One region of the Staphylococcus pasteuri genome, then DNA from elsewhere that is predicted to be linked to it. Evidence: riboswitches for the same ligand, from Rfam matches in the RefSeq annotation. Region 1 holds a riboswitch; the other holds the start of a gene.
The links. Region 1 has a riboswitch for lysine ahead of Q4528_RS03935 (amino acid permease). Riboswitches for the same ligand answer to the same signal wherever they lie in the genome.

Region 2: linked by a shared signal. The riboswitch ahead of Q4528_RS06560 (aspartate kinase) and the one ahead of Q4528_RS03935 (amino acid permease) in region 1 are both predicted to bind lysine.

The regions. Positions count from the first base shown of each region.
Region 1 is NZ_JAUOQO010000003.1:66,447-71,125, forward strand. It holds gene thrS (threonine--tRNA ligase) at 173-2,110, shown strand; lysine riboswitch at 2,161-2,334, shown strand; gene Q4528_RS03935 (amino acid permease) at 2,504-4,000, shown strand; ribosomal protein L20 leader region at 4,062-4,185, shown strand; gene infC (translation initiation factor IF-3) at 4,212-4,679, shown strand, end outside.
Region 2 is NZ_JAUOQO010000005.1:26,516-31,194, reverse strand. It holds gene Q4528_RS06565 (ABC-F family ATP-binding cassette domain-containing protein) at 1-1,502, shown strand, start outside; lysine riboswitch at 1,861-2,037, shown strand; gene Q4528_RS06560 (aspartate kinase) at 2,120-3,325, shown strand; gene Q4528_RS06555 (aspartate-semialdehyde dehydrogenase) at 3,383-4,372, shown strand; gene dapA (4-hydroxy-tetrahydrodipicolinate synthase) at 4,374-4,679, shown strand, end outside.

The sequences.
Region 1 (4,679 bases):
AAGACGTTGAATGTAATCTTTTGGTTATATTTTGACGTTCAACTAGGGTGGTACCACGACGATCTCGTCCCTGTATTAGGGGCGGGATTTTTTTGTTTTCTCACATTCGTTACAAATTGATATTTATTCAATAAGTCAACGATATGATTTTCATATTTTAGGAGGTTATAGTATGGATCAAATTAATATTCAATTCCCAGATGGCAATTCAAAAGCATTTGATAAAGGCACTACTACAGAAGATATAGCGCAATCAATAAGTCCTGGATTACGTAAAAAAGCAGTAGCAGGAAAATTTAATGGGCAAATGGTAGATTTAACACGTCCATTAGAAACAGATGGTGAGATTGAAATTGTAACACCAGGTAGCGAAGAAGCTTTAGAAGTTTTACGTCATTCAACTGCTCATTTAATGGCACAAGCTTTAAAAAGATTATATGGTGACGTTAAATTTGGCGTAGGTCCAGTTATTGAAGGTGGATTCTACTATGATTTTGATACTGAAGAAAAAATCTCATCTGACGATTTTGAAAAAATTGAAAAAACAATGAAACAAATAGTGGATGAAAATCATAAAATAGAACGTAAAGTTGTATCAAGAGATGAAGCTAAAGATTTCTTCAAAGACGATCCATACAAGTTAGAATTAATTGATGCGATTCCAGAGGATGAAAATGTAACATTATATTCTCAAGGCGAGTTTACTGATTTATGTAGAGGTGTACATGTACCTTCTACTTCAAAAATTAAAGAATTCAAATTACTTTCTACAGCTGGTGCATATTGGCGTGGCGATAGTAACAATAAAATGTTACAACGTATCTACGGTACAGCATTTTTCGATAAAAAAGATCTAAAAGCACATCTTCAAATGTTAGAAGAACGTCGCGAACGTGATCACCGTAAAATTGGTAAAGAATTAGATTTATTCGCAAATAGTCAACTTGTAGGTGCGGGTTTACCATTATGGTTACCAAATGGTGCTACAATTCGCCGTGAAATCGAGAGATATATCGTTGATAAAGAAGTAAGTATGGGCTATGACCATGTTTATACACCAGTTATCGCTAACGTAGATTTATATAAAACATCAGGTCACTGGGATCATTATCAAGAGGATATGTTCCCAACAATGAAATTAGATGAGACAGAAGAAATGGTACTACGTCCTATGAACTGCCCACACCATATGATGGTTTATAATAACAAACCGCATTCTTATCGTGAATTACCAATTCGTATCGCTGAATTAGGTACTATGCATAGATATGAAGCTAGTGGTGCAGTATCTGGATTACAACGTGTAAGAGGTATGACTTTAAATGACGCTCATATTTTTGTAAGACCTGACCAAATTAAAGAAGAATTTAAACGTGTTGTTAATTTAATTCAAGATGTATACAAAGATTTTGGATTTGAAGATTATACTTTCAGATTAAGTTATCGTGATCCAGAAGATAAAGAAAAATATTTCGATGATGACGAAATGTGGGTAAAAGCTGAAAAAATGATTAAAGAAGCTTCTGATGAGTTAGGACTTACTTATGAAGAAGCAATTGGCGAAGCGGCATTCTATGGTCCAAAATTAGACGTTCAAGTTAAAACAGCTATGGGTAAAGAAGAAACTTTATCAACTGCACAATTAGACTTCTTATTGCCAGAACGCTTTGAATTAACTTATATTGGCCAAGATGGAGAACAACATAGACCAGTGGTTATTCACCGTGGTGTTGTATCTACAATGGAAAGATTTGTAGCATTCTTAACAGAAGAAACAAAAGGGGCGTTCCCAACATGGTTAGCACCTAAACAAGTAGAAATCATTCCAGTAAATGTTGATTTACATTATGATTATGCTAGATTAATTCAAGACGAATTAAAATCTCAAGGTGTACGTGTAGAAATCGATGACCGTAATGAAAAAATGGGATATAAAATTCGTGAAGCACAAATGCAAAAAATCCCTTACCAAATAGTAGTGGGAGATAAAGAAGTAGAAAATAAAGAAGTAAATGTGCGCCAATATGGTTCACAAGATCAAGAAACTTTAGAAAAAGATGAATTCATTTGGAATTTAGTTGATGAAATTCGTTTGAAAAAACATAGATAAACTTGAAATTAACAGTCAGTTCATGTATATTACAAGGTAGTTAAAATAAAAGTTGAGTTAGAGGTTGCAATATTAAATAGTAGCTTGTCAGAAGTTGTATGGAACGAATGTTGAACAAGTCAAAGGTAATATTGCCGAAACAAACGTTAACCATAATAGACGTTTGTTGGGACAGTTGTCGAAAGAAACTGTACTGTCACTTAATGTGATGTGCTACCTAATATAGATAAAAGCAAAGTGGTTGCATATCTTAAAGGTATGTAGCCACTTTTTTATTTGCAATGATAAAGTTAATTATTGAATGAAACTAACAATTTTAACGAAAGTCATGCATTTAGTTTTGCTTTGAAAAAGTAACATTGAAGCCTCTAAATACAAGGAAAGGATTCTTCTATGAGTAAAAATCAAAATCAGAATGAAGGCGTTCAACGAGGTTTAAAAGATCGACATCTTTCCATGATAGCAATAGGAGGGTGTATCGGTACTGGACTATTTATGACTTCTGGTGGTGCTATTCATAGTGCTGGTGCGTTAGGTGCACTATTAGCATACGCCATTATTGGTGCCATGGTCTTTTTCTTAATGACATCATTAGGAGAAATGGCAACATATTTACCAGTTTCTGGTTCATTTAGTACATATGCAACACGTTTTGTTGATCCATCATTAGGATTCGCATTAGGTTGGAATTACTGGTTTAACTGGGTTATTACAGTAGCTGCAGACGTTACAATTGCAGCACAAGTGATTCAATATTGGTCACCAATGCAAGGTGTACCAGCATGGATTTGGAGTTGTATATTCCTCGTTATTATCTTTGCATTGAATTCACTATCGGTTAGAGTATACGGAGAAAGCGAATACTGGTTTGCATTAATTAAAGTTGTAACTGTTATCATATTTATCATTATAGGTTTATTAACTATTGTCGGAATCATGGGCGGTAAATTTGTAGGCTTTGAAACATTTACAAAAGGCGAAGGCCCAATATTAGGTGGTAATTTAGGCGGTAGTTTATTATCAATTTTAGGTGTATTCTTAGTTGCAGGGTTCTCTTTCCAAGGTACTGAGTTAATAGGAATCACAGCAGGAGAATCTGAAAATCCAGAAAGAGCTGTACCTAAAGCAATTAAACAAGTGTTTTGGAGAATATTACTATTTTACATTCTAGCGATATTTATTATAGGTATGTTAATTCCTTATGATAGCAATGCATTAATGGGAGGAGATAGCAGCGTATCAACGTCTCCATTTACATTAGTATTCCAAAATGCAGGCTTAGCATTTGCAGCATCATTTATGAATGCTGTTATATTAACTTCCGTATTATCCGCAGGTAACTCAGGTATGTACGCTTCTACAAGAATGTTATATTCTATGAGTAAAGATAAATTAGCATATGCATCATTCTCAAAAACTAATAGAAATGGTGTACCTTATATTTCTCTAGCAATCACTGGAATAATTGTAATTATTATCTTTTTATTACAACATTTAAGTGGTGATGCTTATGACTATATTGTAGCTGCTAGTGGTATGACTGGCTTTATCGCGTGGGTAGGTATTGCAGTCAGTCATTATAGATTTAGACGCGCATTTGATAAACAAAATTATGATAAGTCTAAATTGAAATATAAAGCTAAATTATTCCCATTTGGTCCAATATTTGCTGGATTCTTATGTGTTATTGTTATTTTAGGTCAAGATGTTGATTTCATTAAGACTGGTGATTTTGATATCAATAGATTTATCATTACTTATATGGGTATCCCAGTATTTTTAGCATTCTTTATTTATCATAAAGTAAGATATAAAACTAAAAAAATCCCATTAGAAAAAGTGGATTTACGTCAAGATGTGTCTATGGAAGAAGTAAGACATCATGATTAAATAAAAAAATAGTTGACGAATACATTAATAGTTGGTATGATTAGTAACGTTGAATACGAAACGAACCAAGTAGAAGCTCCCGCTTCTCACCTGTAGCGACGCTGTAAGCAGTTGGCAGGTTAATCATGTTACACAATTAATGTGTGAAGAAGAGCGGGTAGTGATACTCGCTCTTCTTTTTGCTTGGGACAATTTCGTAAAATACTGGGAGGTGTCAACCATAGCAAAAGATCAAACTCAAATTAATGAGAAAATTCGCGCGAAAGAACTTCGTTTAGTAGGTCAAGATGGTGAACAAATTGGTGTCAAATCAAAACAAGAAGCTTTAGAAATGGCTGAACGTGTTGATTTAGATTTAGTAATCGTAGCACCAAATGCTAAACCACCTGTTGCTAGAATTATGGATTACGGTAAATTCAAATTCGAACAACAGAAAAAAGAAAAAGAAATGAAGAAGAAACAAAAAACAATTAACGTTAAAGAAATTCGTTTAAGTCCAACAATTGAGGAACACGATTTCCAAACAAAATTGAAAAATGGACGTAAATTCCTTTCTAAAGGCGATAAATGTAAAGTTTCAATTCGTTTCAGAGGTCGTGCAATTACGCATAAAGAAATTGGTCAACGCCAATTAGAAAAATTTGCTGAAGAATGTAAAGACCTTGCTACTGTAGAACAG
Region 2 (4,679 bases), on a different contig from region 1:
GAGCGAATGGTGCAGGTAAATCTACTTTCTTAAAAATATTATCTGGTGAGTTAGATTCACAAACTGGTCATGTATCACTAGGTAAAGATGAAAGATTAGCAATTTTAAAACAGGACCACTTTGCATATGAAGACGAACGTGTACTTGATGTAGTTATTAAAGGTCACGAACGTTTATATGAAGTAATGAAAGAAAAAGATGAAATTTATATGAAACCAGATTTCAGTGATGAAGATGGAATTCGTGCTGCTGAACTTGAAGGCGAATTTGCTGAGATGAATGGTTGGAACGCAGAAGCAGATGCTGCAAACTTACTATCTGGTTTAGGTATTGACGCATCTTTACAAGACAAAAAGATGTCTGAACTTGAAAATAATCAAAAAGTAAAAGTATTATTAGCGCAAAGTTTATTTGGCGATCCAGATGTACTATTACTAGATGAGCCTACCAATGGTTTAGATATTCCAGCTATTAGTTGGTTAGAAGATTTCTTAATTAATTTTGAAAATACAGTCATCGTAGTATCACATGACCGTCACTTCTTAAATAATGTATGTACACATATTGCAGATTTAGACTTTGGTAAAATTAAAGTTTATGTTGGTAACTATGATTTCTGGTATCAATCAAGTCAATTAGCTCAAAAAATGGTACAAGAACAAAATAAGAAAAAAGAAGAAAAAATTAAAGAACTTCAAGATTTCGTGGCACGTTTCTCTGCAAATGCTTCTAAATCTAAACAAGCAACAAGTCGTAAAAAACAATTAGAAAAAATCGAATTAGATGATATTCAACCATCATCTAGACGTTATCCATATGTGAAATTCACTCCAGAAAGAGAAATTGGTAATGACTTGTTAAGTGTCCAAAATCTTTCTAAAACAATTGACGGTGAAAAAGTATTAGATAATATTTCATTTACGATGAACCCTAACGATAAAGCTATTTTAATTGGAGATAGTGAAATTGCTAAAACTACCCTACTTAAAATTTTAGCTGGTGAAATGGAACCAGACGAAGGTTCATATAAATGGGGCGTTACAACTTCATTAAGTTACTTCCCTAAAGATAACTCTGAATACTTTGATGGTGTAAACATGAATCTTGTTGATTGGTTACGTCAATATGCACCAGAAGATGAACAGACTGAAACGTTCTTACGTGGTTTCTTAGGACGTATGTTGTTTAGTGGTGAAGAAGTTAAGAAAAAAGCAAGCGTGTTATCAGGTGGAGAGAAAGTACGTTGTATGTTAAGTAAAATGATGCTTTCAAGTGCGAATGTATTATTATTAGATGAACCAACTAACCATTTAGACTTAGAAAGTATTACTGCAGTCAATGATGGATTAAAATCATTTAAAGGTTCACTTATTTTTACGTCATATGACTTTGAATTCATTAACACTATTGCTAACCGTGTAATTGATTTAAATCCACAAGGTTCTGTTTCAAAAGAAATTCCTTATGAAGAGTACTTACAAGAAATTGGAGTATTACAATAATTAAAGTATATTGATTACCCTTAAGTGAATGTTGATGTCACTTAAGGGTTTTTTATGGGATTTTAGTCCCCTATTTTATTAAGATTTTTAACAAACGATTGCATAAAAACTATTGATCTTTGAAAGAAGTTAAAAAGGAATACACTCGTTCTTCTAACGATTGCACAAGCGATACTAAGCATTAAAATGCTATAAGGTTTTAAGGAATACAAAAGTTTTAATCAAACTTTTGCATAAAAGCCACTAATCTTTGCTAAAAGAAAGTGGCTTTAAAATTTTCTGTTTATTTGAAAAAATCACAATTATTGGTTTACAGTCACATGTCAGATATGTATAATAAAAACATATCAATTGAATAAGATTTTGATGAGGCGCATTAAACATGAGTAAATATTAGATTACTGTCTGCTAACAGCTAATATTGAAAGGGGGCAATGCCGAAACGAATGATAATAGCAGATATCATTTGTTGGACTTTTTGGTTAAGAGCTAAGAGTTTGTCATTATTTGATAATAATGGAGTGCATCACTTGTACATAAATGTAGAACAAGTCGCATTCCAGACTTGTTCTTTTTTTATTGAATAGGTGGGCCTCCCTACTAACTGAGGAGGACAAATTTTGAATAGAAGTGTTTTGAAATTTGGCGGATCTTCCGTCAGCGATTTTACAAAGATTAAAAATATAGCCAACATGTTAAAAGATCGAGTTGAACAAGATGAACAACTGATTGTTGTAGTGAGTGCTATGGGTAAAACTACAGATCAATTGATGGAAAATGTATCATCCTTAACGTCAACTCCAAAAGAGCAAGAACTTGCCCTACTTTTAACAACTGGAGAGCAACAAACAGTTTCGTATTTGTCTATGGTGCTAAACGATATTGGTGTTAGTGCTAAAGCCATGACTGGATACCAAGCTGGAATTAAAACAATTGGACATCACTTAAAAAGTAAAATTGCTGAAATTAACCCATCAACCTTCACTGATGCATTTGAGCAACATGATGTACTTGTGATTGCTGGTTTTCAAGGAATTAATGAGAACCATGAATTAACTACATTAGGTCGAGGTGGCTCTGATACTACAGCAGTGGCATTAGCAGCTAGCAATAACATACCTTGCGAAATCTATACAGATGTAGATGGTGTATATGCCACAGATCCTCGAATTTTAAGTCATGCTAAACGTTTAGAGTATGTATCTTATGAAGAGATGATGGAAATGAGTGCAGTTGGTGCTGGCGTGCTTGAGACGCGCAGTGTTGAATTGGCTAAAAATTACAATATTCCACTATATTTAGGAAGAACTTTATCAAATGTGAAAGGAACATGGATTATGTCTAGAAGTGATTTATTAGAGAAAAAAGCAGTAACTGGGGTCGCATTAGATAAACACATGATGCATGTTACAATCACATATCCCCTACCAGATAATCGTTTATTAACACAATTATTCACTGAATTAGAAGAAGGCTCAGTTAACGTGGATATGATTTCCCAAATCGTTAACCATGAAGGATTACAATTATCATTTAGTATTAAAGACTCAGATGTACATCAAATCTCACAAATTTTAGAACAGTTAGCAGTTAATTTTGAAGCTCTTGATTATAAAATTAACGAAGCTTATGTCAAAATTTCTTTAATTGGTTCTGGTATGAGAGATATGTCAGGTGTTGCATCTAAAGCATTTATAACTTTAATTAATGCTAAAATCCCCTTCTACCAAACAACCACATCAGAAATTAGTATTTCTTATGTCATTGATGCTGAAAATGGTGAAAAAGCTGTCGAAGAACTATACGGTGCTTTTGATATATAATTGATTTAACTTAATTTTTCACAATATTAATAATATTGAAAACGGAGTGACTTACACATGACAAAATTAGCAGTAGTTGGCGCAACAGGATTAGTAGGAACAAAAATGTTAGAAACATTAGATAGAAAAGCAATTCCCTTTGACGAATTAGTGTTATTTTCTTCAGCACGTTCTGCTGGTCAAAATATAGATTTTCAAGGACAAACATATACAGTACAAGAATTAACTGAAGAAGCAGCAAGTGAACATTTTGACTATGTATTAATGAGTGCAGGTGGTGGTACAAGTGAACATTTCGCCCCACTGTTTGAACAAGCTGGTGCTATAGTGATTGATAATTCTAGTCAATGGCGTATGGCAGAAGATGTAGATTTAATAGTTCCAGAAGTTAATGAACCTAAGTTCACTAGAGGAATCATTGCAAATCCAAACTGTTCTACAATTCAATCAGTTGTACCTTTAAAAGTATTACAAGAAGCATTTGGTTTAAAACGTGTTGCTTATACAACATATCAAGCGGTTTCAGGATCTGGTATTAAGGGTAAGAGAGATTTATCTGAGGGCGCAAATGGTAAAGAACCTGAAGCTTATCCTCACCCTATTTATAACAATGTGTTACCACACATTGATGTATTTTTAGAAAATGGTTATACAAAAGAAGAGCAAAAAATGATTGATGAAACACGTAAGATTTTAAATGATAAAGATTTAAAAGTAACTGCTACATGTGTTCGTGTACCTGTTCAAGATAGTCATAGCGTGGAAATGGATGTCACATTCGATCAAGATACAACTGTAGAAGAAATTCAAGCTCTATTTGACAAAGATGATCGAGTAGTTCTTGTAGATAATCCAGCTAATAATGAATATCCACTTGCAATACATTCTACTGGTAAAGACGAAGTGTTTGTAGGTCGTATTCGTAGAGACGATTCTTTAGACAATACATTCCATGTATGGTGTACATCAGATAATTTATTGAAAGGTGCAGCATTAAACGCAGTTCAAGTTTTAGAACAAGTTTTAAAATTGAAAGGAGTTCTTTAATATGACACACATGTTTAAAGGCGTAGGTGTAGCATTAACTACACCATTCGTAAATAACGAGGTAGATTATGATGCTTTAAGAAGTCACGTTTCATTTTTACTAGAAAATAATGCTCAAGCAATCATTGTAAATGGTACAACAGCAGAAAGCCCTACTTTAAATGACGATGAAAAAGAGCATGTATTAGAAACTGTAGTAAATTTAGTAGATAAACAAGTACCTGTAATTGCAGGTACTGGCACAAATAATACTGAAAAATCAATTCAAGCATCTGTTCGAGCTAGACAATTAGGCGCTGATGCAGTC